2 regions of the Bacillus sp. JZ109 genome follow, and region 1 is predicted to be linked to the other one. Evidence: a T-box and tRNA genes for the amino acid it is inferred to sense, from the RefSeq annotation. Region 1 holds a T-box; the other holds one or more tRNA genes.
What was found. A T-box is a leader RNA that pairs with one kind of tRNA and senses whether it is charged. The one in region 1 lies ahead of thrS (threonine--tRNA ligase), so its partner is inferred to be a tRNA-Thr.

Region 1 (15,131 bases):
CACGGATGATTTTGCTGGCTGTGTTTGCCGTTTGCTCTGAGTGGTCATACACCGGTGCGACTTCCACTAAATCAGCGCCCTTTACGTTTACCTCTGAACGCGCAATTTCATGGACGGATGCAAGCAGTTCTTTAGACGTGATGCCGCCGGCGTCAACCGTTCCTGTACCCGGTGCGTGTGCAGGGTCTAATACGTCAATGTCAATTGTGACATAAACCGGACGGCCCGCCAGCTTCGGAAGCACCTCTTTCAGCGGTTCAAGCACTTCAAATTTTGAGATGTGCATGCCGTTTTCCTTCGCCCATTCAAACTCTTCTTTCATGCCGGAACGGATTCCGAATGAATACACATTGTGCGGTCCGATCAATTCTGCCGCCTTACGGATCGGCGTGGAGTGAGAAAGCGGTTCTCCCTCATAATCAACACGAAGATCTGTATGTGCGTCAAAATGGATAATCGCAAGGTCTGGGTATTTCTTGTACATCGCTTTAATGACAGGCCATGACACGAGGTGCTCTCCCCCCATACCCATTGGGAACTTCCCTTTTTCTAAAATGCTATCCACGTACTCCTCAATCATATCCAGGCTTCGCTGCGGATTTCCGAACGGCAGCGGAATGTCGCCGGCGTCAAAGAAGTTCAAGTCAGCCAGATCGCGGTCTAAATATGGGCTGTATTCCTCAAGGCCGATTGACACCTCACGGATTCTGCTTGGACCAAAGCGTGAGCCCGGGCGATAGCTGACTGTCCAGTCCATCGGCATGCCGTAAAGAATGGCGTCCGCCTCTTCCCACTCGGGACGGCTCGCGATAAATACTTTTCCTGAATAAGCTTCATCAAATCTCATCTATAATACCCTCGCTTTCCTGTAAAAAAGCGCAAGATTCGCTCCTGCGCCATACCTTCATTATTTAATCAGGTCACTCACAAATTTCGGCAGAACAAACGCCGCTTTATGAATATCTTTTGTGTAATATTTCGTCTCAATATCGAAGAAACGGCTGTCTTCCACTGCAAGCGGATCATATTTTTTCGAGCCAATTGTAAATGTCCACAAACCGCTCGGATATGTCGGAATGTTCGCCGTATACAGCTTCGTAATCGGGAAGATTTCCTTCACGTCGCGCTGTACATTTGTGATTAATTCCGGTGTAAACCATGGGTTGTCCGTCTGTGCGACAAAAATGCCGTCTTCTTTCAGCGCTTTAGCGATTCCTGCGTAGAATCCTTTTGTAAACAGGTTTACAGCCGGTCCGACTGGTTCAGTCGAATCTACCATGATGACGTCATATTGATTTTCAGATTTTGCAATGTGCATAAATCCGTCATCTACCTGCACGTCAACGCGCGGATCATCCAGTTTGCCTGCGATAGAAGGAAGGAACTTTTTAGAGTATTCGATAACCTTGCCGTCAATATCTACAAGTGTCGCTTTTTTCACGCTTGGGTGCTTCAGGATTTCTCTGATAACGCCGCCGTCACCACCGCCGACTACGAGAACGTGCTCCGGATTTGGGTGCGTGAATAATGGGACATGCGCCACCATTTCGTGATAAACGAATTCGTCTTTTTCAGATGTCATCACCATGCCGTCCAAAAAAAGCATGTTGCCGAACTCTTCTGTTTCCACCATTTCTAAATGCTGAAACTCCGTTTGTTCTGTATGTAACGTCTTGTTAACCTTCATCGTAATGCCAAAGTTTTTCGTCTGCTTCTCTGTGTACCAAAGTTCGCTCAATTGTCATCTCCCTTTCGAGGCTGTATTCATTTATTGTAAGCGTCTTATCAGCTTTTATTCTCGGTTGAAATCTCATTTTCACCTAAGGAAAAAGTATAGAGGATGGCGGGGAAAAAGTAAAGATGCGTCCTGTTCTGCGATGTTTAAAAACGATCTTTTTTTCTCATAATAGTAGAAACATAAAAAAAGGGGGAACCCGTTGTGGATGCAATGACAAATAAACGGCTGAGACTGACGCTGAAAACCGTTCGCGCCTTTATCTTTTTAGGGGCTTTTGCGGCCTTGGCGGCAGCTGCCGTGTTTATGACTGTCATTTTGATAGCCAAATACCAGGGCGCTCCCTCGGTGCAAGTGCCGCAATCCACGATTTTGTATGCGAGTGACGGCTCAAAGCTCGGGGAAACGAACTACGGCGAAAAGCGCTATTGGATCCCCTTAAAGGACATGAATCCGACGATCGTAAAAGCGACAGTGGCGATTGAAGACCAGAATTTCTACGATCATCACGGCTTTGATTATAAACGCATGGCCGGCGCGGCGCTTGCTGACCTGAAAGCATTTGCCAAGGTTCAGGGTGCAAGCACCATCACCCAGCAATATGCGAGAAACTTATACCTTGAACACGACAAAACGTGGAAACGGAAATGGAATGAGGCGTTCTATACGATCCGTCTGGAACAAAACTATTCTAAGGACGAGATATTAGAAGGCTATTTAAATACGATTTACTACGGACACGGCGCCTACGGCATTGAAGCAGCTTCCCGCCTGTATTTCGGCAAGCATGCCAAAAACCTGACGGATGCGGAGGCGGCGCTTTTGGCAGGTATCCCGAAAGGCCCTTCCGGCTATTCACCGTATGTCAATGAGACGAAGGCCAAGGAACGCCAGAAAACGATTGTGCGGATGATGGAAAAGCAGCAGATGATCAGCCAAAAGAAAGCGGATGAATTGATCAAGGAACCTCTTTCCTATCAGCCTTTGAATAAACAAGTTTCCAAGAGAAAGGCTCCTTATTTCTACGACAATGCGATGAGAGAGCTGGAGAAAAAGCTCGGCATGACACGGGAGCAAATTGAAACGAGCGGGTTAAACGTCTATACAACGGTAGATAAACGGATGCAGCGCATCGCCGAGGAGACCATTACCGAAACGGTTAACGCGGGCTCTGACATTCAAGTCGGGTTTTCAGCCATTGATCCCCGCACCGGAAACGTTCTCGCCCTTGTCGGCGGCAGGGATTATCAAAAAAGCCCATTTGACCGGACGACACAGGCGAAGCGCCAGCCTGCTTCGACGATCAAGCCGTTGCTGTACTATAAAGCGATTCAGAGCGGATTTACGCCAGTCACTTTGATGAAAAGCGAAGAAACCGAGTTTCAAATTGATGCAAAGGGAGAAACCTATTCTCCAAGCAACTATAACGGATACTATGCCAACAAGCCGATTACGCTTCTGCAGGCGCTGGCGCTTTCCGACAATATTTACGCTGTGAAAACGCATCTTTTTCTCGGCACGAACAAACTTGTAAAGACGGCAAAGGAATTCGGCATTACCGCCCAACTTCAAGCACTGCCGTCCCTGGCACTCGGCACCGAACCCGTACGTCCGATTGAGATGGTCAACGCCTACGCCATGCTCGCAAATGGCGGAAAGAAAATCGAACCGACTTTTATTTCAAGAGTAACGGACGCAGCCGGCCACGTGCTGTACGAAAACCCGAATCAGCATAAACAGGTGCTTGATGAAAAAGCCGCTTTTGTCACAGCGAGTATGATGACAGGCATGTTTGATACCGATTTAAATGGATATACGTCGGTTACGGGGCGAACGATAGCCAACCGCCTGACAAGAACGTATGCCGGAAAATCAGGAACCACCAGCGCAGACAGCTGGATGATCGGCTTCAATCCGAAGCTGGCCGCCGGTGTTTGGACCGGCTATGACAAAAACAGCACCATCGACTCGGTCGAAGAAAAAAGCTATGCTAAAACCATTTGGGCGGACTTCATGGAGGACGCGCTCAAAGGCGAACCGGAAACCGCGTTCAAGCCACCAAAAGGCGTAACCGGTGTGTACATTGATCCGGAAACAGGCTACTCATCAGGTCCCGGCTGCGCCGCTAAGCATTACACATATTTTGTGAAAGGGACAGAACCCGCAAACGTGTGCTACGGGGCAGAACCCGCAAAACAAACAAAAGACCGGCTTCCATCCAAAGAAAAGCCCGCTTCCGAGAAAAAGTGGTGGGACAAATGGCTGGGGCGACATCATTGAAAATAACCCGGCTCCTCGGAGGCCGGGTTATTCGTATGGTTGGTCAATGACCCATGGAAGAAGCGTAACACAATCGAGCTGAATAATTGGTTTTGGAAAACCCTTAGGAATGTAAATTTGGTGTTGCGGCACTGAAAATGAAATATGCCACGAGAAATCAATCTTTTTCGGATTCCATTCTTGTTTTCCTTCAACAATACGGCCTACTATAAAATAACTCGCTATATAAAAGTGCAGATGATCTTTTACCCCATGATAATTTATATCTGTGCATTTGGACGGAATGAGGCCGAAACTTTCTAATACTTGTGCTTTTTGGACTGGCAGTTCATTCACTGCCTCGTAATAGTTAAGACAGTTACCGCATTCACACATATCCTCTATATCTTTCTCATATTGCTTTCTCATTTCTTCCACGTCGGCTTTTATCAACCAATCGCCGACTCGAATGGTTTCGAACATCATATCCCCCTAAAAATGAAAAACCCCGAGTCTTGTTTCGGCTCGGGATTTTCCATGTCCTATTTCTGTATCACCAGTTTACTCAATGTTTATGAAAAATATCTCAAATACTTTAAAAATTCACAGAAAATTCATAAATTAATTGTTTTCCGGAAGCAGGCTCTTTTTTAACTCATCTGAGGAACGGTCCCATAGGCCCTGATCATGCTTTTTCAGAAATTCGCCTAGTACACGCTTCGAGCTGTCGTCCATTTTATCAACGATGATTTTCCGTTTCATGGATTTATCCATCAAATTCACATGCTCAGGCAGCGACTTGTAGCCTCTTCTGATACTTCTGTCGACCGTCATTTCACAGGCTGTCACACCAGCGTAATAAGGCCCCTCTTCTTTTCTGTCAATCGTTACCCACACAAGCCAGTATGGTTTTCCGTTCGGCACTTCTTCTTTATTCGGGAGAAATTTAATTCCTTTTTCAACGGTGCTGCGGGCATGCATGGCGCCGATGTCTACGAACGCTTCTTTTTCTTCTACATCAACGAATACGGGAGAAATGTTATCAAGGCTGAGTGCCCCTACGCCAAAACCGCCGTGTCCGTCTGTCGGATCACTTTTGATAATATTAAACCCGATTGATTTTTTCTTTTTTTCTTCCATGAAGTTCTACCTCCTACAAAAGCGGTTGAAATATCGCTGAAAACAGCTTTAAAATCGAATCTCTTCCTGCATTGAGCATCGGCCACAGCACGTAAGATCCTAGCGGTGTCACAAACAGCACCAAAAATACGATAAAGCCGTAGCTCTCCGCCTGCGTCATTTTGGCACGCACGCCCGGCGGAACGAGATCTTCTATAATTCGATAGCCATCGAGCGGAGGAAGCGGCAGCAGATTAAATAAAAACAAGACAAGATTCAGCTGTATCCAAATAGAAAAAAACTGATCCAGCCCCGTGCTGAACGCCGCAAGCATTTCCATTCCGTACGCATGCATCAACACTAACAAAAAGAAACCAATAAACGCAAGAATCAGGTTACTGACGGGCCCGGCTATAGATACGAGCACACCGGCAAGCCGAGGCTTCTTAAAGAAGCGTCTATTCACGGGAATGGGGCGCGCCCACCCGAAGCCGGCCACCAAAATCAAAATGGTTCCGAACGGATCAAGGTGTTTAATGGGATTCAGCGTCAGTCTTCCTTGTTTTTTCGCCGTATCGTCACCGAATTTGTATGCGACATAAGCGTGGGCAAGCTCGTGCATCGTAAACGACACAATTAGCGTGATGACGAGGTATGGCATTAAAGATAACGGATAATATAAAAAACGGTCCAAGTGAGATATCCCTCTTTCTCAAAATGCAAGAATTTACTTTATTCAGTATACTATAAGAAGCCTCTTTTTCTAAAGAGAGGAAACGAGATAAAGGAGGATTCAGCACCCATGCCATACGTAACTGTCAAAATGCTCGAAGGCCGTACAGACGAGCAAAAACGCAATCTTGTCGAGAAAGTAACAGAAGCCGTAAAGGAAACAACCGGTGCTTCTGAAGAAAAAATTGTTGTCTTTATAGAAGAAATGAGAAAAGACCATTATGCCGTCGCAGGCAAACGCCTGAGCGATATGGAATAATCTCTATAAAGCCGGCGCTTCGCGCACCGGCTTTTATTATCCCTATTGAGCCAGCTTCGCAATAATCGCCAAGAACGTCTTTTTCTCTTCGGCTGTTAAACGTTTAAACATGCCGTCAATCAGCTGCTGGCGGTTTTCGATCATTTGTTCAGCCGCTCCCCGGCCCGATTCAGAAAGCGTAATCCATACAGTGCGGCGGTCATTATTATTTCTGGATCTCTCAATAAACCCTTCCTGCTCTAAATGATTCAGAGCTGTGGTCGTGGCAGAGGGAGACAGTGTGACCTCCTTCAAAATATCCTTTATGGTGCAGCTCCCATGTCTGTATATGATCCGCAGAATAAACCCTCTTACATTATTCACGTGTTTCGGAACGGTGGCTTCATCTAATTGCTTCGTGCTTTTCAAATATTTTGTAAGTGCGTGATCCAGCAAATTTGCTTCCAGTTTGTCATGGTCCATGTCAATTTCCCCATTTCGAGATGCATTCATAACATACGAACGATATGATTTACTTATTATTTTACTGATTCCGAATAGGGAAAGTCAAAAAAGCAAAATATGAATTCACAGCTTTTATCCTACATGCCTCGATTTTCCACCTGTTTCACAAGCTCATCTTTAAATGTCTGAAAAGGAACTTGTTCATTCTGCTGATATCCGAATTGGCGGACGTTTACCGCATCCTCCTGCTCCTCATGATCTCCAAGCACCAGCACGTACGGAATTTTTTGCACCTGCGATTCTCTGATTTTATAGCCCAGCTTCTCATTGCGCTCATCAATGCCGGCTCTTATCCCCGCCTGCTTCAGCTCCGCCTGCACCTTTCTGCAATAGTCTAAGTGAACGTGCGAAACCGGTATGATTTGAACCTGGATCGGTGCGAGCCAGACTGGAAAAGCCCCGCCGTAATGCTCGATCAAAATGCCGAAGAAACGGTCGATTGAGCCGAAAACCGCTCTGTGGATGACAACGGGACGAACCTTCTCATTGAGTTCGTTGATATATGTTAAATCAAATTTTTCCGGCATTTGAAAATCAAGCTGAATTGTCGCGCATTGGTGGCTCCGTTTCAGGGCATCTTTTATGTGGAAATCAATTTTCGGCCCGTAAAACGCCCCATCGCCTTCATTGATCTCATAAGAGAGGCCAAGCTCCTCAAGGACGCGTGCTAAGGCACGTTCCGACGCTTCCCAAAGGCTGTCATCGCCTAATGAATCCTCCGGGCGAGTCGAAAGCTCAACAGAATACTCGAAACCAAATGTCCGATATACCTCATCAATCAGCCGAATCGCTTCTTTGATCTCACTCTCAATCTGATCCTCCCGAACGAAAATATGGGCGTCATCCTGACAGAACGTCCGAACGCGAAGCATTCCGTTTAAAGCGCCGCTGTATTCATGGCGGTGCACCTGTCCGAATTCCGCCATGCGAATTGGCAGATCCCGATAAGAATACAGGCTGTTTTTAAAAATGAGCATGTGGCCGGGGCAATTCATCGGCTTCATTGCGAATCTTGTATCATCCACTTCTGAAAAGTACATATTGTCGCGATAATGGTCCCAATGGCCTGACTGCTCCCATAACCGCTGATTCATCATAAACGGCGTACGCACCTCATCGTAGCCGGCATTTGTTTGCAGCTCACGCGAGAAGCGCTCCAGCTCATTACGGACAATCTGCCCTTTCGGCAAATAAAACGGCATCCCCGGCGCTTCTTCAGAAAACATAAACAGCCCTAACTGTTTGCCGAGCTTGCGATGGTCTCGTTTTGCCGCTTCTTCCAGCATATGCAGGTGCGCATCCAAATCTTTTTTCTTTTGAAAGGCAACCCCGTACACCCGCTGCAGGACTTCATTTTTGCTGTCTCCGCGCCAATAAGCGCCTGATACTCTTGTCAGTTTGAACGCCTTGATCATCCCTGTAGAAGGAAGATGCGGCCCTCGGCACAGGTCAACGAATTCCCCTTGCTGGTACAGTGTGATATCCTCCCCGCGCGGAATATCCTTTAAAATCTCAAGCTTGAACCGCTCGTCTTTTTGTGCAAACAGCTCTTCAGCTTCTTCGTAAGAAACCTCTATACGTTTGATTTCAAGGTTCTCATTTATTATGTTTTTCATTTCTTTTTCGATGGCCTCTAAGTCTCCTGATGCCAAGCTTTTCCCCAGCTTCATGTCATAGTAGAAGCCGTCTTCAATCACAGGCCCTACCCCCAATGACACTTCGCCGTACAGCCGTTTTACTGCTTGGGCCAGCACGTGCGCTGTTGTGTGGCGAAGCACCTGCAAGCCTTCTTGTGAATCGAGTGTGACAATCGAAAGCTCAGCATCCTCCTCCAGCTTGAAACTGAGATCAACAAGCTTGCCGTTGACCTGACCTGCGGCCGCCTTCTTTTGCAGACTGGAACTGATAGAACCAGCCGCTTCTTTGATTGTGATGCCTTTCGGATATTCCTGGATCTGTCCGTCCGGAAGCTGAATGTGTACATGTTTACTCATTTTAGAACACTCCTTATTCATTGTTATATATAAAAAAACACACCCGTCCCGCAGATAGGGACGAGTGTGTGATTAACCCGTGGTTCCACCCAAGTTCCCGACAAATACTATGTTGTCGGCTCGGTGCTGTAACGCAGCATAGACGGCATTGGTTACTTCAGTTCCCCAATGCTGCTCCAAGGCGGTAAATGATATTCCTAAGCTGGGAAGCTCTCACCTTTCCTTCCCTCTCTGAAAACCGTAACTATCATTCATGTCCTTTTCTTCGCATGTATTCAATTCAAATAAAAAAACACACCCATCCCTCTAAAAGGGACGAATGTGTTGATCATCCGTGGTTCCACCCAAATTCCCGATCAATTACACATGGTGATCGGCTTAAAGATGCTGTAACGCAGCATGACGGTATCAGATACTTGTTTTCCCCGATACGGCTCAAAGGCGGTAAGCTGCTTTCCCTGCGTTAGGAAGATCTCAGCTGTCCTTCCCTCTCTGGAAACCGTAAAAAGCATCTCGTGTCCTTATCAGTGCCTGTTGTTTCAATAATTTTTTATATCTTACTATATATTCCCACAAAGCGCAATCAGTGATTTACATTTTTTTCTGACGCGGCAGTCCCGTTATGGGCAGCCAGAAACAGCCATACAAGCAATGCAGCGAGGCTGTATGCCGCTCCCATCATCAAAAACGTAAACCCGGCACCAGCATACCAAGTGGCGGACAGATGAATGATCACCCCGGTTATCGCTACGCCGACCAAGGCTCCGATTTGTCGGTTTGCATTTAACGCCGCACCGGCGATATTCGTATGTCTTTGCCCGGCAGCCTGCATGATCACAGTTGTCATGGCAGGAACTGTAATACCGGTACAGAGGTTCATAACAGACATCAACACCGCCAGCTGCCAATAAGGAAAATCCGGAGAAATCAGCACAAACAACAGCAATGCAATGATACAGCTGACCGCCATTGATACAAACATAAGCTGACCGGCTTCAAACCGATTCGCCAGACGGGCAAACAGCAGATTGCCGATCACGAAGACCGCCATCATCGGCAGCAGCTCCACTCCAGCCATAAAGGAACTTGCGCCTCCTGCTTCCTGCAAAAAAAGGCTGAGCATAAACATGCCGCCAAAAAGGGCGAAATTCAGCAAAAACCCGATAAATTGGGCAGCTGAGAAGCGGCCGTTTTTGTATAAGGACGCCGGCAGGATGGGTGCTTTTGCAGAAATTTCCCGCAACAAAAACAGCACAAATGCCAAAATCGCTGCAGTAAATGCTGCAAGAATCACTGGCGAGCGCCAGCCCGCTGAAGGCCCCTGTATCAAAGCATAGGAAAGAAACCCGAGAGCCATCATGCCAAGCAGATGCCCGATGATGTTCACGCGGCTGCTTTTTCCCGGAACGCGGCTGAGGATTCGGTAAGCTGAAATGAGCGCAGCAGCCCCTATTGGCACATTGATTAGAAAAATACTCTGCCAGCCCGCCAACTCTACCAGCACGCCCCCGATAAAAGGCCCAAGGGCTGAAGCGGCGGAAACAAGCGCGGCCCACAGCCCAAACATTCTCGCCCGCACCCGCTCATCAGGGTAAGAGGCAGCCAAAAGGCTGAGTGAGCTTGGCATAAACAAAGCTGCTCCAATTCCCTGTATGAGACGTCCGGCAATCAGCATCTGCCCATTTATAGATGCAGCGCATAAACAGGAGGCCAGAACAAAAACGGCTAGACCCAAGATATAGATCGTCTTCGAGCCGAAACGGTCAGCCAAGGCTCCGCCCGCCAGCAGAAGCGACGCAAAAGTAAGAATGTACCCGTCCACAACCCACGTTACACCTGAAAGTGACATTGAAAGAGTGTTTTTCATATCAGCCATCGCCACATTCACAACGGTCACATCAAGAGTTGCCATGAGGAAACCAAGTGCGAGCACGATCAGCACGGATATGCCTGTTGATGATGTTGATTCTTGTATAGACCCGCTATTTTTCATTACAATTGCCCTTTCACTTGCTTGATTACCCACTCATCTATTTTTTCAAGATCATACAATTCCCCGACTCTGTCCATGACATGCTGCAAGGATTCTTCTTTCATGAGATTGGACCATTTATCCTCGATTTCCCCCATGACTGTCTCCAGCACACAGTGACTTTCACCCTCAAATACAGATTGCAGCAGGCCTTTCCCCTGATACATCGAACCTCTGCCTTCGACCGCTTGATAAACATCATAAAGCGTAATGTCAGCCAAAGGCTTCGTCAGGGTAAAACCGCCCTTCGTCCCTGGTAAGGATTCTGCCAAACCGGCTTGAACCAATGTTCTCATCAGCTTCTTCAAGTAAGACGGAGACACGCGCAATCGCTGGCTTATAGCCTCTGACGTCAAAGAAGCCTGTACAGGCAGCCGTGACAGTAACAGCAGCACAGAAACCGCCTGCTCCATTCCTGATTTCATTTTCATCCTATTCACTCCTGATTCATTATGGATAACTATTATCCATAATGAATCTCTTAGCAGCTTTTGTCAATAAAAAAAGCAAAAGAAACGATTCATTTCTTTTGCTTGGTATGGTTAACAAATCTGCTTCAGTTCCTCTATGTATTGAAGCGCTTCGTCATATTCTTCATTTGTATATTTTTGCTTGCTTTTGATGGTAAAGACTTTTTCTTTCTTTTCCTCATCCTCAAGCCCGTCAAAGTAAAGGATCGTGGAAACCAGCTCTAAAAACCGTGATGAACGGCTGTTTACACTGTCGATATAGCCTTTCATATCCGGCATGTCCAGATCAGCATGGTCTAAAAATGCGGAGCCTGTCTCAGTCAGAGAATACCGATATTGAAAGTAGCCGCCCTTTTTTTCCTTCACCTCATGCAGAAATCCAAGGTTGCACAGCTCTTCAATCTGGAGCGTCAGTTCCTCTGAATATGGTCCGTAAAAGTGAAAATCATATTTCTCATAGAAAGGAAACTGCATTTTCTTGGCGATATAAATCATTTTCTGCAGCTTCTTTCGCCCGATGATTTCTCCAGAATCCGAGAACACCTTCATCAGTTTTGCATGTTCTTTCAACAAATTCCCGACATCTCCTTTTTCCTTCTTTCCAATTTCTATGTCAGTCCCAGCAGCTGCCGGATTTTCATTTTCGCTTCCGGATGTTTAGAGCCGTCACAAATTAAGTCCTTTGGATAGTACAGCTTGTGGTCCGTCCGCCGTTTACCTGAGATGGATTCCACAATAGCCGACTGCCTGGACAGCTCTTTAATTTGGCCGTTTTGCGTCAAGAGATGGATCGGCAGACGCTCCTCTTCCTCTCCTGGTCGGTAAAAATCGTATGGCAGATCTGATGAAGAATCAACGACCAAATAATAGCTCGGATCGATCCCCGCCTCTTTGAACAATGAAGTCAGCTCAAAATAAGCCGACATTTCTTCATTAGGATTGAATTCAACGTATTGGAAAAGCTGGCGGTTAATGAATCTGCGGCACAAGTCGGATAAAATCACGTCTTCTTCATCCTCCCAGGCCTGGAAGTAATACAAAATAATAGATTCATCCAGCTTTACATAATCCTCCAGTGTCAATTTCCCTTCAAAAATAGAATAGAAATGAACCGGAGCGTGAGTGAAGACATAGCCTTCATCGTGCAGCTGCTTCGCCCTGTGAAGAATCTTCGTTAAAATGACCTCTGCACTTCTGGTCACAGGATGGAAGTAGACCTGCCAGTACATTTGGTAACGGCTCATGATATAGTCTTCGACAGCGTGCATTCCGCTTTCTTTAATGACGATCTGATCCTCGCGCGGCCGCATCACCCGAAGAATCCGCTCCATATCAAAATGGCCGTAGCTGACGCCCGTATAATATGCGTCGCGCTGGAGGTAATCCATGCGGTCTGCGTCAATCTGACTCGAAATCAGGCTGACCACTTGCTTGTTTTTATATGTTTTGGCAATGACTTCAGCAACATCCTGAGGGAAACCCGTGCTCACCTTTCTGAGCACCTGATTAACCTCCGTGTCTCCCAAAATGATACCTCTTGTAAAATCCTCGTGGTCAAGGTGAAAGACCTTTTCAAATGAATGCGAGAACGGCCCGTGCCCGAGGTCATGAAGCAGCGCCGCAGCCAAACAGAGTTCGCGCTCACTGTCATCCCATTCAGGGCGGCCTTTAAAGACGTCATCAACCATTCTTCTGACAATTTCATAGACACCGAGAGAATGGTTGAACCGGCTGTGCTCAGCCCCATGGAACGTCAAATAGGTCGTTCCGAGCTGCTTAATTCTGCGGAGACGCTGAAATTCACGGGTTCCGATTAAATCCCATATCAGCTTGTCCCGAACATGAACATAGCGGTGCACCGGATCTTTAAACACTTTTTCTTCTGATAATTTTCCATTTGGATACGCCATCGTCATTCCCTCTTTTTTTTAGCCGTGTTTCTATTATATCGACTCTATTCTTTGAAAACATCCTTGAATTTGCCCGGCGATTTGTTCCATCTTCATGAAAAACACATCTTGTGAAGCAAAAAAGCCTGACCTGAGGGCCGAGGCTAAGAAAAAATATGTTTTTACTTTTTTATTTTCTTTTTTACTTTGTCAATCAGCTCATCCTCTGTCGGAGCTGACAGCGGGCGATTGTTCACAAAAGCAAATGATTTTTTCCGTCCGGGCCCGCAATAAGATTGGCATCCTACCTCAACCTTTGCGTCCGGGTCCACTTCTTTCAAACGCGGCAGCAATGTTTTGATATTAGTGGCTTGGCAATCATCACACACTCGAAATTCATTAGCCATGACGTACGCTTCCCTTCATTTCTATGTTCATCTATGTGAATAACCTAAAATCACGTTTCAAAAAAAAATCACATCACTCTTCATTTTACAAGGATTCGACTGTTCCTGCAAGCCGGTCCACCCTTCGTATCTCCTATTCTTTCAGCCAATTTGTATAAATATTTTCCAACCTGGACATTCTAATACCATGAAAAGAAAAATGGGAGTTGAGATAAATGACAAAACAGCGACAAGACGCTTGGTCAGAGGAAAACGATCTGCTTTTAGCCGAAACAGTGCTTCGGCATGTGAGGGAGGGCAGCACTCAGCTGAACGCCTTTGAAGAAGTCGGCGATAAATTAAACCGGACATCTGCAGCCTGCGGATTCAGATGGAACGCAGTGGTCCGCCATCAATATGAAAAAGCGCTTCAGCTTGCGAAGAAACAACGAAAACAGCGGATGAGAGCGCTCGGAAACGGGCAGCCTGCGAAAAAAAGATTATTATATCAGCCTCCTGCCGTGGATCCTGAAATCATTCAAGAAACCGCTGCAGAAGAGCCGGTTAAAACGGAAACACCTTCTGTCGAAAATGAGCAACCTTTAATGTCTGGCGAACATATGCCTTTTGTTGATGAAAGCTTTAAGGAAGAGTTAGCTAGTCTATCACACTTATTGTCTCCTCAAACGCCTGCAGCTGCGCCTGAGATGACGATGAATGATGTGATCCGCTTCCTGCAGAATTACGAAGGCAATAACGAACAATCATCAGCATTAAAAATGGAAAACGAGCGTTTAAAGAAAGAAAATCAGGAATTGCAAAACAAAACAGAGCAGCTAGAGGCAGAAGTTCAAAAGCTTGAAAAAGACCAAAAAACGATCCAAGAAGATTATGAAACCTTGGTGAAAATTATGAACAGAGCCAGAAAGCTAGTTTTATTTGAAGAAGATGAACATGCCTCTCCGTCCTTCAAAATGGACCGGAACGGCAATTTAGAAAAATTAGCGGAATGACATAGAAAAATCCCAAAACGGGCAGCTGTTTTGGGATTTTCGCCATGTACAAAATCCCCTTTTCTATTGAGAAAAGAGAATTTCCTCATTTTGCAGCCGGATCAGCTATTCTTGTAAAATGAGGCGAAGCTTATGTGAATCTATTAAGACATGTGAGCTGCCTCGGCCGTTTTTTGTTTTCGAGGCGCAGCAGAAATGACCAAAAGCCCCAGCATCATAAGCGCAATGCCCAGCCACGAGGAAGGCGAAAGCATTTCCCCTATGAAAAACACGCCAAGCAATGAAGCCGTCAGCGGTTCCGCTAAAGACAGCGTGACCGCCGCCGAGGCCGGAACCCCGGTAAGCCCTTTCGCAAACAAAAAGTATGCGGCACATGTTGCAATTAACCCGATGTAAAGGCTTGTTCCCAGTCCTCTAGGGGTCCATATCCACGAGATATCTGACTGCCATAATAGCGGCGTCAGCAAGATGGCGCTGAGCATGAATACAACGGCAGAGGTCGCTCGAGGAGGCTGGGTTTTCATCATCGCTTTACTGATGAGCGTATAGCCTGCAAAAGAAGCACCCGCTCCAAGCGCCATAAGAACACCAGCCACATTAATCCGAACATTGGAACTGTCGGAAAACAGAAGCCAGCAACCCGTTAAAGCCAGCACAGTCGCAATCCACCAGGAGTTTCGCGGGCGTTTCTTCAATACAGCCCATTCGAGGGTCCCGGCAATGATAGGCGCACTGCCGA
Region 2 (15,131 bases), 600 kb from region 1:
TTTTTTATTCCGATGAGGATTGTGAATTTGCAGTGGATTCATCCTCATCCTGATCTTGGTTTTGATCTTTATTTTCGTCTTGGTTTTGATCGTTGTTGTTTTTATCAGTGTTCTTTGTATCTTCTTGCTGATTGTTCTTTTGATCATTTGTTTGTTTATCTGTGTCATCCTGGTTCCCTGATGTATTGCTGCTGTTATCATTCGTTGATGTATTGCTTTTCTTAGACGTCAGCTTGATTTTGGCGGTTTTCCGCCCCAAGGACCAAGTTACATTCTGTGGCCCGTTCACTTCAAGCTTCACGCTATGCTCCCCGTCCTCTAAATCTGAAACATTCACATACAATTCAATATCTGATTTTTTCAGTTTATTTATATTCGTGGGAGAGCCTTTAGCCGTTACATCTATCGCTTGTGATTCAGGATCAAGAAATTCAATGTTTTGTGAGCTGCTCAGCCCTACAGTCTTGATAGGGACATTCTCGAACTTCTGATCCGCTTCACTATCGACTTCTATATGCAAAGTCACCTTTGACGGTGAGATTTTTTTGACACCGTCAGGAAGCGGAATATCTGCCTCGATATCGGAATCCTTGTTAATTTTACTTAAATCTAAGCTGACGCCGTCAATAAATTCAAGAGAATCCAACACATCCTGTGAGCCGTAAACCGTTACCTCACTGGGGCTGGATTCAATATTCGCTATGCTGACACCGTCAGGAAGGCTTCCTGTCCGTTCAATTTTAAAGGGCACTTTTTTACTCGGGCTTGTCACCGGAACGGTAATCTTGATGACCGAGGGCTCCACGTCGACAGGAAGCGCGTTTCCGTCTTTATCATAGACAGTCACTTTCGCTTCCTTTTCAATCGTTTCATCTGCGTTTTCCAAATTCACTGAAGCTTTTACAAGAGAAATATTATCGATGACATTTTTCGATCCGGTAATCTGCACATTTTTCGGACTGACAATCGGCTGCTCCGGAGAATAGCCTTTTTTCATCTTGCTTTTGTTGTAGTACTCCACTTCTACGGGAAAACTTTTGGTCGTCCGTTCCTGAATGGTCACTGTCGTAACAGACGGATTAATTGAGATTGTCAGCCCATCCGACACGTTTTTGGCCTTAAGCTCAACCTTATGTGTGCCGGTTTTCAAATGTTCCATATCAGCATATATTTCAAAGTTCTTGGTCTGCCGAGCCTTTTTCACGGCGCTTGTCGAGCCTTTTATCGTGACATTAACCGTTTGCGGAACACCCGTCACGACGTAATTTTCATCATCATAATACGCTTTAACCGGAATATCAGTCAGAGTTGCTTCATCAGTTGTTGATGTCGGAAAGAAAGATTCACCCGGTTTTTTCGGAGTCGGTGCTTGGTTGCTGTTAACCGCCACATAAAGCAAGAGCGCGAAAAGTAGAGCAATGATTTTCACAGCCCAGCGGTTGTTTAAGAATTTATCCATTTTTCTTGCCCCTCCAATACCAGCGGTTAGAAGAAGTGTCTCTGGTGTTTTTCTTAAACTCGGCTTCAAGCATTTCTTTCAGCGCTTCTTCTGTAAGCTCTCTGTGAAGGTCGCCGTTCTTTGCCACACTGACGCCGCCGGTCTCTTCAGACACAATAATCGTCAAACTGTCTGTTACTTCACTGATACCGACTGCCGCTCTGTGCCGCGTGCCCAGTTCCTTTGAAATAAACGGGCTCTCAGAAAGCGGCAGATAACAGGCGGCTGCGGCAATTTCATTATTTTTCATAATCACCGCACCGTCATGAAGCGGGGTGTTTGGAATAAAAATATTGATCAGCAGCTCAGAGCTGACTTTGGCATTTAGTGGTATGCCGGTCTCAATATAATCCCCCATTCCAGTATCCCGCTCAATGGTCAGCAGGGCGCCTATACGGCGTTTCGCCATATAATTGATCGCTTTTGTAATGGCCTCAATCGTTTTCTGCTGCGCTTCTTCAACAGGCGTGCCGCTCCTCGAAAAAAAGCGGCCGCGGCCTAGCTGTTCAAGCGCTCTTCTCAGCTCAGGCTGAAAAATAATAATAATTGCTAAAAATCCCCATGTTATCGCTTGGTCCATCAGCCATTGAAGTGTGCTGAGGCCCAAATATTGGCTGGCCATACGAACAAGCACGATGACTACAATTCCTTTTAACAGCTGAACCGCTTTCGTGCCGCGTATCACCATAATCAATTTATATATCACATACCAAACAAGGAGAATATCAACGGCATTGCCGAGGTACTGCAAAAAAGGGATATCCTCAAAAGCCATTTCCTCGTCCTCCAAGATTTCAGTCATTTCGTATTTTGTGTTTTACGGGTTACGCATATGTACTTTACATAGCGAGCCCATTATACCACATTTCGATTTAGCAAGTGAAATGTGCCAGCCCTCTCAGCCCGCAAAAAAAGAGCAAAGCGGCTAACGCGCTTTACTCTTCTCCGTTCGGACTGAATGCATCGAGTACACTTTTCCCCGCAGACTTCATCTTGTACCATGTCCAATCGAATAATTGATTGATTTCTTCAATCTGACCGGTGACTTGTCCAGCAGAGGCCATATATTTTTCTCCGTTTACGACGGTTACATCCCCGTCTATTTTGCCTTTAATAATCAGCTTGCCGTTTTTGACAGTGACATCACCTTTGACCGTCTCACCTTCTGGCACGGTCACAGTATGGTTATGAACCACAAGATTCGGCTGCTTGGACACGCTGAAATTGTGGTCATTATGCCAGCTGTTAAAAAAACCCCCGCCCATCAAAATGATGAATACCGCAGCAGCTGCGATAACGGGATGGGATCTGAACCATCTTTTTACAGAAGCTCTTTTCTTCTCCTTAGGCAATTTTGCCATGACATTAGCGGTAAAATCCGCGGGGGCTTCGACATGCGATGTGCTCCGTACGAGCGCTATGGATTTCTCCATCTCGTAAAAATGCTTTCTGCATTTCTCGCATGTCTCCAGATGTTCATTTAATACGTGTTCATCTTTTGGAAGGATATCTCCATCAAGATGCATATGCATAAGCTGCACAATTTGTTCAGGACAGCTCATTTCATCACCCCACTTAAAGATCCCTTAATTGTTTTCTAAGAGCCTCTCTGCCTCTGTGAATCCGCGTTTTCACAGTCCCCACAGGAATGTTTAGAATCTCCCCGATTTCAATTAATGAGAGTTCGTCAATATACTTTAATACGATGACTGTTCTGTATTTGTCAGGAAGCTTTAAAATTTTCTGCTGTATCGTGTTTGAGAGCTCCAGCGACACAACTGCATCTTCAGGCAAAACACCATCTGCGGCGATTTGAGAATACATGGTCAAGCCTTCCGTACCAGCCACCTCTGCATCGAGGTAATAATCCGGCTTCTTTTTGCGAATGCGGTCAATGGTCAAATTGGTCGCGATTCGATAAAGCCAAGTTGAAAATTTCCGGTTAATATCAAAACTGTCGATATTAACGTACGCTCTGATGAAAGCTTCCTGTGCAATATCCTCCGCCTCATGCACATTGCCAAGCATACGGTAGCAAAGCTGATAAATTTTATCTTTGTAAATATCTACGATGTCCGCAAATGCATCCTGGTCGCCTTTTTTGACTTGTTTAATTCTTTTTTTAATCATCATTTCCATATTTATCTAACCTCTGCCTTCACCGGTCTGTATGTATACGAGCTTCGTTTCAAAAGGTTTCAATTTTTTTATAAAATAAGTTTATCAAATTTTTGGCAGGGTGTAGATGGTAATTCGTGAATAAACTACCTTAACATATTTTTAAAATTATTATACAGACTGAACAGTTAGAAGTTGGAATGATTTTTCCGAAAAGAAAAAAGACACCTTTTGATCAAAGGTGTCTGTGACTGGGCTAGCTGGATTCGAACCAACGCATGACGGAGTCAAAGTCCGTTGCCTTACCGCTTGGCTATAGCCCAATAATGGTGGAGGGGGGCAGATTCGAACTGCCGAACCCTGAGGGAGCGGATTTACAGTCCGCCGCGTTTAGCCACTTCGCTACCCCTCCACATAAAATTTTGAAAAAACAGTGCCGGCAAGAGGACTTGAACCCCCAACCTACTGATTACAAGTCAGTTGCTCTACCAATTGAGCTACACCGGCAAGATGGTGGAGGATGACGGGCTCGAACCGCCGACCCTCTGCTTGTAAGGCAGATGCTCTCCCAGCTGAGCTAATCCTCCAAATGGTGACCCGTACGGGATTCGAACCCGTGTTACCGCCGTGAAAGGGCGGTGTCTTAACCGCTTGACCAACGGGCCGTTGTGTTCTCGTCGAGCTGACAAAAGTTATTATATACAGGTCACCCCCTGTTTGTAAAGAGAAAAATTAAATTTTTTATTTTCAAACTTTTTAACTCCTTTTTTAACTGAAAAAGCCTCCCAACTAAAGCCATTTATTTTATGATAGAGACAAGCAAAGTAAGAGAGGAGAACCTAATATGATTCTAGTCAGTTCTTGCCTTGGAGGCATTGAATGCAGATATAACGGCTCTCACGCAGCGTCGGAGAAAATCAGAAAACTCGTCGATGAAAAGAAAGCAGTCATGGCTTGCCCTGAACTTCTCGGCGGCTTCTCTACCCCACGCGAACCCGCAGAAATCATAGGAGGCACCGGCGAGGATGTCCTCAATGGAACAGCGAAAATCGTGACAGCTTCAGGAGAAGACGTCACAGAACTATATATGGAAGGCGCCTCGAAAACATTGGCTTACGCAAAAGAAATCAACGCTTCTGCCGTCATATTAAAAGAAAACAGTCCATCTTGCGGAAGCGGTTTTATCTATAACGGCACATTCTCTGGCAAAAAAATCACCGGCAGCGGAGTAACCGCCGCACTGTTAAAACAAGCGGGCTACCGCGTCATTTCGGAAAACGAGCTTGACGACATATTGTAAGGAGGCCACCACATGACTCAAGACATTTCTTTATCCTTCTATAAGCCTGAACACTTGCCCGAGCTTCAATCATTCACGCTCACCAACGATGACAAACGCTTTACCTCCCTCCCGAAAGAGGTGCTGTCTCAAGCTCTGGGCATACAGGACCGATACCCGGTTGTCATCTTAAAAGACGACCTTCCAGTCGGTTTTTTCATTTTACATGCATCAAAAGAAACGCTTGCTTCCTATTCTAACAATCCATTTGCTTTACTGCTCAGCTCCCTGTCTTTAAACGCTGTGCATCACGGAAAAGGCTATGCGAAAAAAGCCATGCTTTTGCTTCCCGCTTTTGTGAGCGGATATTTTCCATGGTGCGACGAAATCATCTTGGCCGTCAATCATCTGAACATACGCGCAAAACACCTTTATATGAAAAGCGGGTTCCTTGATAAAGGACGGCGAAGAATCGGGCCGCTTGGAGAACAGTTGATCCTTCATCATTTCTTATAGTCTTAAGTGAAATAAAATTTCAAAAATTTAAAAACATAGTTGAAATATCATAACAGAGATGAATATACTGAATATTGAGATATATCATTTTAAAACAGGGGGCATCCTCATGTCAGAACCATTAAACCTTCACCGTCTCACAACGGAATCACGCAATAGCCAAACAGTTGAAATCCACAAAGCAAACACTCTTGGCATCCTCAAAATGATCAACAACGAAGATATGAAAGTCGCTGCAGCCGTTCAGGAGGTTCTCCCCGACATCAAAACAGCTGTAGACTGCGCATATGAATCGTTTCAAAATGGAGGCCGGCTCATATATACAGGCGCCGGCACAAGCGGCAGACTCGGCGTCATGGATGCTGTTGAATGTCCTCCCACCTACAGCGTAAGCCCAGATCAGGTCATCGGAATCATGGCTGGAGGCCCCGAAGCCTTTTTACAGGCAGCAGAGGGCATTGAAGACAGTGAAGAAGCAGGAGCTGAAGATTTAAGAAACATACAGCTCACTTCAAATGACACCGTCATTGCCATCGCAGCAAGCGGCCGCACACCCTACGCCGCAGGCGCCCTAAGATACGCCCGCAAAGTCGGAGCACACACCATCGCCCTTACTTGCAATGAAAACTCCGCCATCAGCAAGGATGCGGATCACAGCATTGAGGTTGTCGTCGGACCTGAGGCCATTACAGGATCAACACGTATGAAAGCCGCAACCGCTCATAAAATGATTCTAAACATGATATCTACCGCTGTAATGGTCAAAATCGGCAAGGTTTACGAAAACTTGATGGTAGACGTCAACGTCAGCAACAAAAAACTAAAAGAACGCGCCATCAGCATCATCCAAAGCCTTACAAACGCTTCATACGACACAGCAAGATACACTCTGGAACAAGCCGATCATCACGTCAAAACAGCAATCGTCATGCTCAAAACAAGCACAGATCAGAAACAAGCAAAGACATTACTCGATGAAGCAAACGGTTTCATTGACAAAGCAATCGAACATTACCATCCATGATAAGGAGAGAACTAGAATGGCCACAGGCGGTTTAGCGATCATCCAATCAATGAAGCATAAGCTCCCTCCATCCGAGCGCAAACTTGCAGATTATATCCTAGCCCATCCCCACAAAGCAATCGAAAGCACGGTCAACGAAATCAGCGCCTTAGCCAATTCAAGTGACGCTGCCGTCATCAGGCTCTGCAAATCACTCGGTTTGAAAGGATTTCAAGATTTAAAAATGAGAGTAGCAGGCGATCTGGCAAAGCCTACTTTTCAGGGCTACCGGGATATTGTTCCCCACGAGCCGCTGCCCTCCATTTCCGAAAAAACGGCCGGCAATGCCATTCAAGCCATTCAGGATACTTCAGACCTGATGGACTACAAAGAGCTTGAACGAGCGGTTTCTCTGCTTCTCAAAGCTCATACCGTGCATTTTATCGGCCTCGGGGCTTCCGGCATTGTCGCCAAGGACGCCCAGCAAAAGTGGCTTCGCATTCATAAACAAGCAACCGCGTTTACAGACACTCATCTTGTGGCATCTTTAATCGCAAATGCAGATAAAGACGACATCGTATTCGCCATTTCGTTTTCAGGAGAGACACAAGAAATCGTTGAACTGTTCGCCATGGCTAAGGAAAAAGGCATTACAACGATCAGCATCACAAAATTCAGTCAGACATCCGTCTCCGCACTGGCTGATGTCCCTTTGTATACAGCCCATTCCAATGAAGCCTTGATTCGAAGTGCGGCCACTTCCTCCCGCCTCGCCCAGCTTTTTATAATTGATGTTTTGTTTTTAGGCATGGCGGCTGAGCAGTATGAAACGACAACCGGTTATATCGATAAAACGAGAGCAGCCATCCAATCTATGAGAAAAAAATAAGGCATCTTGAAGGGGAGGGGTTTTAATGAGCAAAGAAAATAACTACCATCATCTCGCACAGAAAATCCTTGAGCTATGCGGAGGAAAATCCAATATTTCTTCATATACACATTGCATGACACGCCTGCGCATTACGCCTTACGATGAAAGCAAAGCAGATGCTCAGGGTTTAAGAAAGCTTGACGGCGTATTGGGGGTCGTTGAAGCTGAAACCTTACAAATTATCCTCGGCACAGGAGTCGTCAATCATGTTACAGCTGCTTTCTCAAAGCTCGTGTCAGCAGAAGAAGGTGCCGATGTCAAAGAAGTAGCGGCCAAAAAGAAAGCCGATATCAATCGAAAAAACGCCACTCCTTTTAAACTTTTCTTACGTAAAATTGCCAGCATTTTTATCCCTCTTATTCCCGCTCTAGTCGCTTCCGGTTTAATTACTGGGATTACCAAAGCAATTATTCAAGCAGGCTGGCTCTCTGCAGACTCACAAATTGCGATTATCCTGACAGTCATCGGATCAGGGCTGTTCACTTATCTCGGCATTCTCGTCGGTATTAACGCTTCGAAAGAATTTGGCGGGACACCCGCACTTGGGGCTTTGGCCGGGATCTTGATTATCAATCCGGAGATCGCAAAAATCAGTTTATTTGGAGAAGGGCTTCTCCCGGGCAGGGGAGGTCTGATCGGCGTCCTTTTCGCAGCCATATTCATTGCTTATACCGAACAATTTATTCGCCGTTTTATTCCTCAATCTCTTGATATCATTGTCACACCCACCGTTTCACTGTTAATCACCGGAATCGTAACGTATGTCGTATTTATGCCTTTAGGCGGATTCATTTCTGATGCCATTACATCCGGCCTTCTGTCCATCCTGGACATCGGCGGCATCGCTGCGGGCTTTATTCTGGGCGCAACCTTCCTTCCTCTCGTCGTAACCGGACTGCATCAAGGCTTGACGCCTGTGCACATGGAACTGATCAATTCAATTGGCAATGATCCTCTGCTCCCTATTTTGGCTATGGGAGGTGCAGGACAGGTAGGCGCGGCCTTTGCCGTCTTCGTGAAGACGAAAAAAACAACACTGAGGAAAGCAATCGCCGGCGGGCTTCCATCGGGACTGCTCGGCATTGGTGAACCGCTTATTTTCGGAGTCACGCTGCCGCTTGGCCGTCCGTTTTTAACAGCATGTTTAGGAGCTGGAATCGGCGGCGCCTTTCAAGCTTATTTTCAAGTAGCCACCATTGCGATTGGTGTCTCCGGACTGCCGCTTTCCTTTCTAGTCCTGCCTTCGCAAATCATCCTGTATATCGTTGGACTCTTTATTTCCTACGCGGCCGGCTTTTTATTGACCTATGCATTCGGATATAAAGATGAAATGGCTTCTCAGTTCGATTAAATTGTTTCTGTTTTAGGGATAGTAAACGGGATAGAAGCACAGAAAGGGGCTAGCCTGTGAAAACAAAGACACTGTTCATATTCAGTGCCATTTTAACCCTATCGATATTTGCGCCAAATGAAACCTTCGCACAAACAGCAGACAACTTGATTGAGCCGAAAACCATAAATGCAGAAACTGCACAATTCTCGACGAAGAAGCTAAGGAAGGTAGATCAGATGATAGAACGGGATATTGCAGCAGGATTTCCAGGCGCCGTTCTTGTGGTGGTGAAGGATGGACGCATCATAAAAAAAGCAGCATACGGCTACAGTAAAAAGTACGAAGGATCAGAACTGCTGCGCCGTCCGGCCAAAATGAAAACCCGCACGATGTTTGACTTAGCCTCAAATACAAAAATGTACGCAACAAATTTTGCATTGCAGCGCTTAGTCAGCCAAGGAAAACTTGACGTCTATGAAAAAGTTTCTGCATATTTGCCGGGTTTCAAGGATCAGCCGGGTGACCTCATAAAAGGAAAAGACAAGATACGTGTCATCGATGTCCTCCAGCACCAATCAGGGCTCCCATCAAGCTTTTACTTTTACACGCCGGAAAAAGCCGGCAAGTACTATTCCCAGGAACGGGACAAAACGATTGAATATTTGACGAAAATTCCGCTCGATTATCAAACCGGGACAAAACACGTATACAGTGACATTGGATATATGCTACTTGGGTGTATTGTCGAAAAACTCACCGGCAAACCGCTTGATGTCTACACGGAGCAAGAGCTCTACAAACCGCTCAGGCTGAAGCATACCTTGTACAATCCGCTGGAAAAGGGCTTTAAACCGAAACAGTTCGCAGCTACTGAACGCATGGGCAATACACGTGACGGCGTTATTCAATTCCCTAACATCCGTACAAACTCGCTGCAAGGAGAAGTGCATGACGAAAAAGCGTTTTACTCAATGGATGGCGTGTCTGGGCATGCCGGATTGTTCTCAAATGCAGATGATATGGCCATACTGCTGCAAGTCATGTTAAACAAAGGTTCATACCGAAACATTTCTTTATTTGATCAGAAAACAGCCGACCTGTTTACAGCATCTTCAGCAACAGATCCGACATTCGCTCTTGGCTGGAGGCGGAACGGAAGTAAAAGCATGGAATGGATGTTTGGCCCTTATGCCAGCGAAAATGCTTACGGGCATACCGGCTGGACGGGGACAGTTACAATTATTGATCCAGCATACAATTTAGGCATCGCATTGTTAACAAATAAAAAGCATACGCCAGTTATTGATCCGGAAGAAAATCCAAACGTCTTTGAGGGTGATCAATTTGCAACAGGCAGTTATGGAAGTGTCATAACCGCGATTTATGAAGCGATGGAGTGAATGATTAAACGATAGGAGGAAGTTTCTATGAGACCTGTCTTTCCGCTTATCCTTTCAGCCGTTCTCTTTATTTCATGCTTTTTCGGGGCCAGACAGACAGAAGCCTCTGCATCCAAACGTGCAATCGATGCCAATCAGATTGTCAATCGTATGTCGTTAGATGAAAAACTCGGCCAGATGCTGATGCCTGATTTTAGAAATTGGCAAAAGGAAGGCGAGTCCTCTCCGCAAGCCCTTACAGAAATGAATGATGAAGTCGCCAGCCTCGTCAAGAAATATCAATTCGGAGGCATCATCCTTTTTGCAGAAAATGTAAAAACAACAAAACAAACTGTCCAACTGACAGACGATTACAAAAAGGCAAGTCCAAAAATCCCGCTCATGCTGAGTATTGATCAGGAAGGCGGCATTGTAACGCGGTTAGGGGAGGGCACTAATTTCCCAGGGAATATGGCACTGGGCGCAGCCAGAAGCAGAATCAATGCGTATCAGACCGGCAGCATCATCGGGAAAGAGCTCTCTGCCTTAGGCATCAATACAGATTTCAGCCCTGTCGTGGACATTAACAATAATCCTGATAATCCTGTAATCGGCGTACGGTCATTCAGCTCCAATCGAGAACTGACATCACGACTCGGTCTATACACGATGAAAGGGTTGCAGCGGCAGGATATCGCGTCTGCCCTCAAACATTTCCCGGGACATGGAGACACGGACGTTGACAGCCATTATGGACTGCCGCTCGTTTCCCATGGCCAAGAACGGCTTCGGGAGGTCGAACTCTATCCTTTCCAAAAAGCAATTGATGCTGGTGCTGATATGGTGATGACAGCCCATGTTCAATTCCCTGCCTTCGACGACACCACTTACAAAAGCAAACTCGATGGATCGGACATTCTGGTTCCAGCTACACTTTCAAAAAAAGTGATGACAGGTCTTCTTCGTCAGGAAATGGGCTTTAATGGTGTGATCGTTACCGATGCACTCAATATGAAGGCAATCGCAGATCATTTCGGACAGGAAGAGGCTGTGGTCATGGCCGTAAAAGCTGGTGTCGATATTGCATTAATGCCAGCCTCAGTCACTTCAATAAAAGAAGAACAGAAATTCGCACGTGTTATTCAAGCTTTGAAAGAAGCCGTAAAAAACGGGGATATCCCTGAACAACAAATCAACAAATCAGTTGAAAGAATCATTTCCCTGAAAATAAAACGCGGCATGTATCCAGCGCGAAACAGCGACAGTACAAAAGAAAAAATAGCCAAAGCCCAAAAAATCGTAGGAAGCAAGCAGCACCTGAAAGCAGAGAAAAAAATAGCTGAAAAAGCAGTAACTGTATTAAAAAATGAACAGCACACTTTGCCGTTCAAGCCTAAAAAAGGCAGCCGAATCTTAATTGTGGCACCTTACGAAGAACAAACTGCTTCAATCGAACAAACCATTCACGATCTCATCAAGCGAAAGAAAATCAAACCCGTATCTGTCGACAAAATAAATTTTGCCAACCAAATATTTAATGCCGAGCATGCAAAACAAGTAAAAAAGGCTGATTATATCATAACCGGCTCCTATGTCGTCAAAAATGACCCTGTCGTCAACGACGGTGTCATCGACGACACAATATCAGATTCAAGCAAATGGGCCACCGTGTTTCCGAGAGCTGTCATGAAAGCCGCACTGCAGCACAACAAACCATTTGTCTTAATGAGCCTGCGCAACCCCTATGACGCAGCCAATTTCGAAGAAACAAAGGCACTGATTGCAGTCTATGGCTTTAAAGGATACGCAAATGGCCGTTATCTTCAACCTAATATTCCGGCCGGAGTGATGGCGATATTCGGTCAGGCAAAACCTAAAGGCACACTTCCAGTTGACATTCCGTCAGTCACGAAACCAGGGAACACCCTTTACCCATTTGGCTACGGATTAAATATCAAAACGGGAAGACCGCTTTAATAAGGAGGGACACATGAGAAAAACAATATTCGCTTTTCTGACAGGGCTCATGATATTCGGAACGATAACCGCTGCCTCTGCTTCACCCGATTCAAAGAATCAAACGGCTAAAAAACCTAAAGTCCAGACTGGGATAGACACGCTCTTGCCAGACTATAAAAAACAGCTCAAGGGAAAACGCATCGGACTGATCACCAATCCAACCGGAGTAAACGCATCTCTGAAAAGCAGTGTCGATATTCTTTACGAGAACCCAGATATCAAACTGACAGCTTTATTCGGCCCTGAACACGGCGTCCGCGGTGACGCCCAGGCTGGAGACGAAGTAGGCTCTTACATTGACGAAAAAACCGGGGTTCCCGTATACAGCCTCTACGGAAAAACGAAAAAACCGACTCCAGAAATGCTGAAAAATGTCGATATTCTAATGTTTGACATTCAGGATGTCGGGACCCGTTTCTACACGTACATTTATACAATGGCATACGCAATGGAAGCCGCTAAAGAAAACGGCATTCCATTTATGGTGCTGGACCGTCCGAATCCTCAAGGCGGGAATCATATTGAAGGACCAATCTTAGAACCTGAATACGCCTCATTTGTCGGATTGTATCCCATTCCATTGAAGCATGGGATGACGATAGGCGAATTGGCTTTACTGTTCAACAAAGAATTTAGTATTGATGCCGATCTTACAGTGGTAAAAATGAAACACTGGAAGCGAAAAATGGATTTTGACGATACCCGATTGCCTTTCGTCCTCCCTTCGCCTAACATGCCGACGGTGGAAAGCACATTTGTTTATCCTGCAACCGGGCTGATTGAAGGAACAAATATATCCGAAGGGCGAGGGACAACAAAGCCATTCGAATTGATCGGAGCTCCCTTTATCAAAAGCACAGAACTTGAAGAAACATTAAACAGCCTCCATTTGCCGGGCGTTACATTTAGGGCAGCATCCTTCACACCGACGTTTTCTAAACATCAAGGAACGCTTTGCCACGGTGTGCAGCTCTATGTGACAGACAGAGATAAGTTTGAAGCCGTTAAAACGGGTCTTTCAGTCATTAAAACCATACACGATCTCTATCCTGAGGATTTTGAGTTCCTGTCAACAGGTTCATTCGATAAACTGGCAGGCAACGGCTGGATCAGGACAAAAATTAAAAATGGAACTTCGATTGAGAACATCATAAACAGCTATGAAAAAACACTCCAACAATTCAGCAAAACAAGAAAAAAATATCTCATTTATTAGAACGTAAGCATCGTATGTTACACGTGTAACATATTCTTACCGAACGAAAGACCCTTACTTTTACACATAAGTAAGGGTTTTTTTCATACTAAAAAACCACCCGCTTTATATAGGAAAACTTTCATTTATTTGGTACAATTTTTATTGAAAATGATTATCAATTGAATGCTTCTGAAAAGGTGGTCTACTCGTGCAAAATGCAGTGATTTATCAACCGATACAAATTAAATATCTAAAAAAGACAAGTGATCTCTTCTCAGAACAGCAATTAGCCGATTCATTCGTGCTGATTTTTCATTTAAAAGGAAATGGCTATATTTCGATCGGAACAAACACCAATCCTCTGCAAAAAAAGACACTTTTTGTTTGTCCGCCTAACGAGACCTTTGGCTTTACGCCGGCAGCCGATGGACATATAGATGCCTGTATGATCAGGCTTCAAAGCTATATCAAGGAAACCGGGCAAGATATTTTCACACCGTGCACAGAATCGGAATTAGCCAAACTGAAGCTTATGAATGTTTCACATATCGAAAATCTTGCCGTCCGGCTTCAAGAGCTTGCCGCACTATGGAATGAATCGTCTCAGCTTTCTCAGCTAAAATGTGTAATTGAAGTACAAAGCCTGATTTATGACCTTTTTACTGCCAGTTTATCTGATCAAACGGATACACATTCAGCAATCGAAAAAACAAAACACTATATCGAAACCCATGCCGATACAAAAATCACGCTTGCCCAGCTGTCGCAAATGGCAGGAATCAGTGCCAAACACTACAGTGAAAGCTTTAAAAAATGGACAGGACAGAGCGTAACAGAATTTATTACGAAAACACGAATCACAAAGGCAAAACGGCTCATGGCAAAATCAAACTGCAAATTGAAAGAAATTGCACACCAAACCGGTTATCAAGATGAATTTTATTTCAGCAGAATCTTTAAAAAACATACAGGCTGTTCACCTACAAGCTATATGAAAAAACGCCGAAATAAAATCGCCGCATACGGAAGGGGCACAATGGGCCATCTCATCCCTCTTCACCACATACCTTTTGCGGCCGCTCTGCATCCGAAATGGACGTCTTACTACTATCAGCATTATTCGACAGATATACCCGTCCAGCTCAGTGCATACCGGTTTAATGAAAAGTGGGAAGAAAACCTGTACACGTTATCACAGGCAGAACCAGATGTGATTGTCAGCATGGATTCTATTTCCCCAGAAGAACAAGATCGCCTGAATCGCATCGCAGAAGTCATGTACCTTCCTTCAGAAGAAAGCTGGAGAACCCACTTTCTGCAAACTGCCTCATTTTTAAAGGAGGAGTCCGAAGCAGAAAAGTGGCTAGCGGATTATGACCAGCAGACAACAGCCGCCAATAAAACACTTCAGCACGTTCAAGGGCTGCGTTTTCTCTTTTTGAGGCTGCATAAGCAAAACTTCTATTTGGCTCATAACCGAAGCGTTCGCGAAGTTTTCTTTGGGGATTTAGGATTCAGCTCGGCAACAACGGCTGACACACCTTCAGAACAAGCGATTTCGTTAGAAAATATCGCAAATTACCAAGCTGACTGTATGATGCTTTTTCTTTTTAAAGAGCCGGAGACCATAGCTTACTACCAGCAATTACAGCAGACAGAAGCATGGCAAAACCTAAGCGCGGTACGGAATAACCGTGTTTATCTTCTATCCCTTGATCCGTGGAATGAATACTCAGCTTGCGGGCACGAACGCATCGTTCAGCAAACTGTTTCTTTATTATCCGGAGATTGTCCATGATAAATCAGGAATTTGTCCATGGTGTTATATCTGTTCATTCTCTATAATTCCAATTGATA

Region 2: it has a tRNA-Thr gene. The T-box ahead of thrS (threonine--tRNA ligase) is inferred to sense a tRNA for this amino acid. The anticodon was not compared.

The regions. Positions count from the first base shown of each region.
Region 1 is NZ_CP096388.1:344,913-360,043, reverse strand. Features, by position in the region: gene speB (agmatinase) at 1-847, opposite strand, end outside; gene speE (spermidine synthase) at 908-1,738, opposite strand; gene M1D94_RS01860 (transglycosylase domain-containing protein) at 1,940-4,015, shown strand; gene M1D94_RS01855 (hypothetical protein) at 4,043-4,480, opposite strand; gene M1D94_RS01850 (YwhD family protein) at 4,616-5,134, opposite strand; gene M1D94_RS01845 (site-2 protease family protein) at 5,148-5,807, opposite strand; gene M1D94_RS01840 (2-hydroxymuconate tautomerase) at 5,916-6,104, shown strand; gene M1D94_RS01835 (MarR family transcriptional regulator) at 6,147-6,566, opposite strand; gene thrS (threonine--tRNA ligase) at 6,686-8,602, opposite strand; T-box leader at 8,656-8,877, opposite strand; T-box leader at 8,911-9,139, opposite strand; gene M1D94_RS01825 (MFS transporter) at 9,186-10,595, opposite strand; gene M1D94_RS01820 (Rrf2 family transcriptional regulator) at 10,595-11,065, opposite strand; gene M1D94_RS01815 (YwgA family protein) at 11,177-11,677, opposite strand; gene M1D94_RS01810 (HD domain-containing protein) at 11,713-13,014, opposite strand; gene M1D94_RS01805 (DUF1450 domain-containing protein) at 13,176-13,400, opposite strand; gene rsfA (prespore-specific transcription regulator RsfA) at 13,616-14,392, shown strand; gene M1D94_RS01795 (carboxylate/amino acid/amine transporter) at 14,536-15,131, opposite strand, start outside.
Region 2 is NZ_CP096388.1:3,852,597-3,867,727, forward strand. Features, by position in the region: gene cdaR (CdaA regulatory protein CdaR) at 5-1,459, opposite strand; gene cdaA (diadenylate cyclase CdaA) at 1,452-2,273, opposite strand; gene rsiW (anti-sigma-W factor RsiW) at 2,434-3,060, opposite strand; gene sigW (RNA polymerase sigma factor SigW) at 3,074-3,637, opposite strand; tRNA gene M1D94_RS20175 (tRNA-Gln) at 3,868-3,939, opposite strand; tRNA gene M1D94_RS20180 (tRNA-Tyr) at 3,944-4,028, opposite strand; tRNA gene M1D94_RS20185 (tRNA-Thr) at 4,051-4,123, opposite strand; tRNA gene M1D94_RS20190 (tRNA-Val) at 4,128-4,203, opposite strand; tRNA gene M1D94_RS20195 (tRNA-Glu) at 4,207-4,281, opposite strand; gene M1D94_RS20200 (DUF523 domain-containing protein) at 4,461-4,916, shown strand; gene M1D94_RS20205 (GNAT family N-acetyltransferase) at 4,929-5,411, shown strand; gene murQ (N-acetylmuramic acid 6-phosphate etherase) at 5,521-6,435, shown strand; gene M1D94_RS20215 (MurR/RpiR family transcriptional regulator) at 6,452-7,303, shown strand; gene M1D94_RS20220 (PTS transporter subunit EIIC) at 7,329-8,696, shown strand; gene amiE (N-acetylmuramoyl-L-alanine amidase) at 8,753-10,078, shown strand; gene nagZ (beta-N-acetylhexosaminidase) at 10,106-12,034, shown strand; gene M1D94_RS20235 (exo-beta-N-acetylmuramidase NamZ family protein) at 12,048-13,292, shown strand; gene btr (bacillibactin transport transcriptional regulator Btr) at 13,483-15,072, shown strand.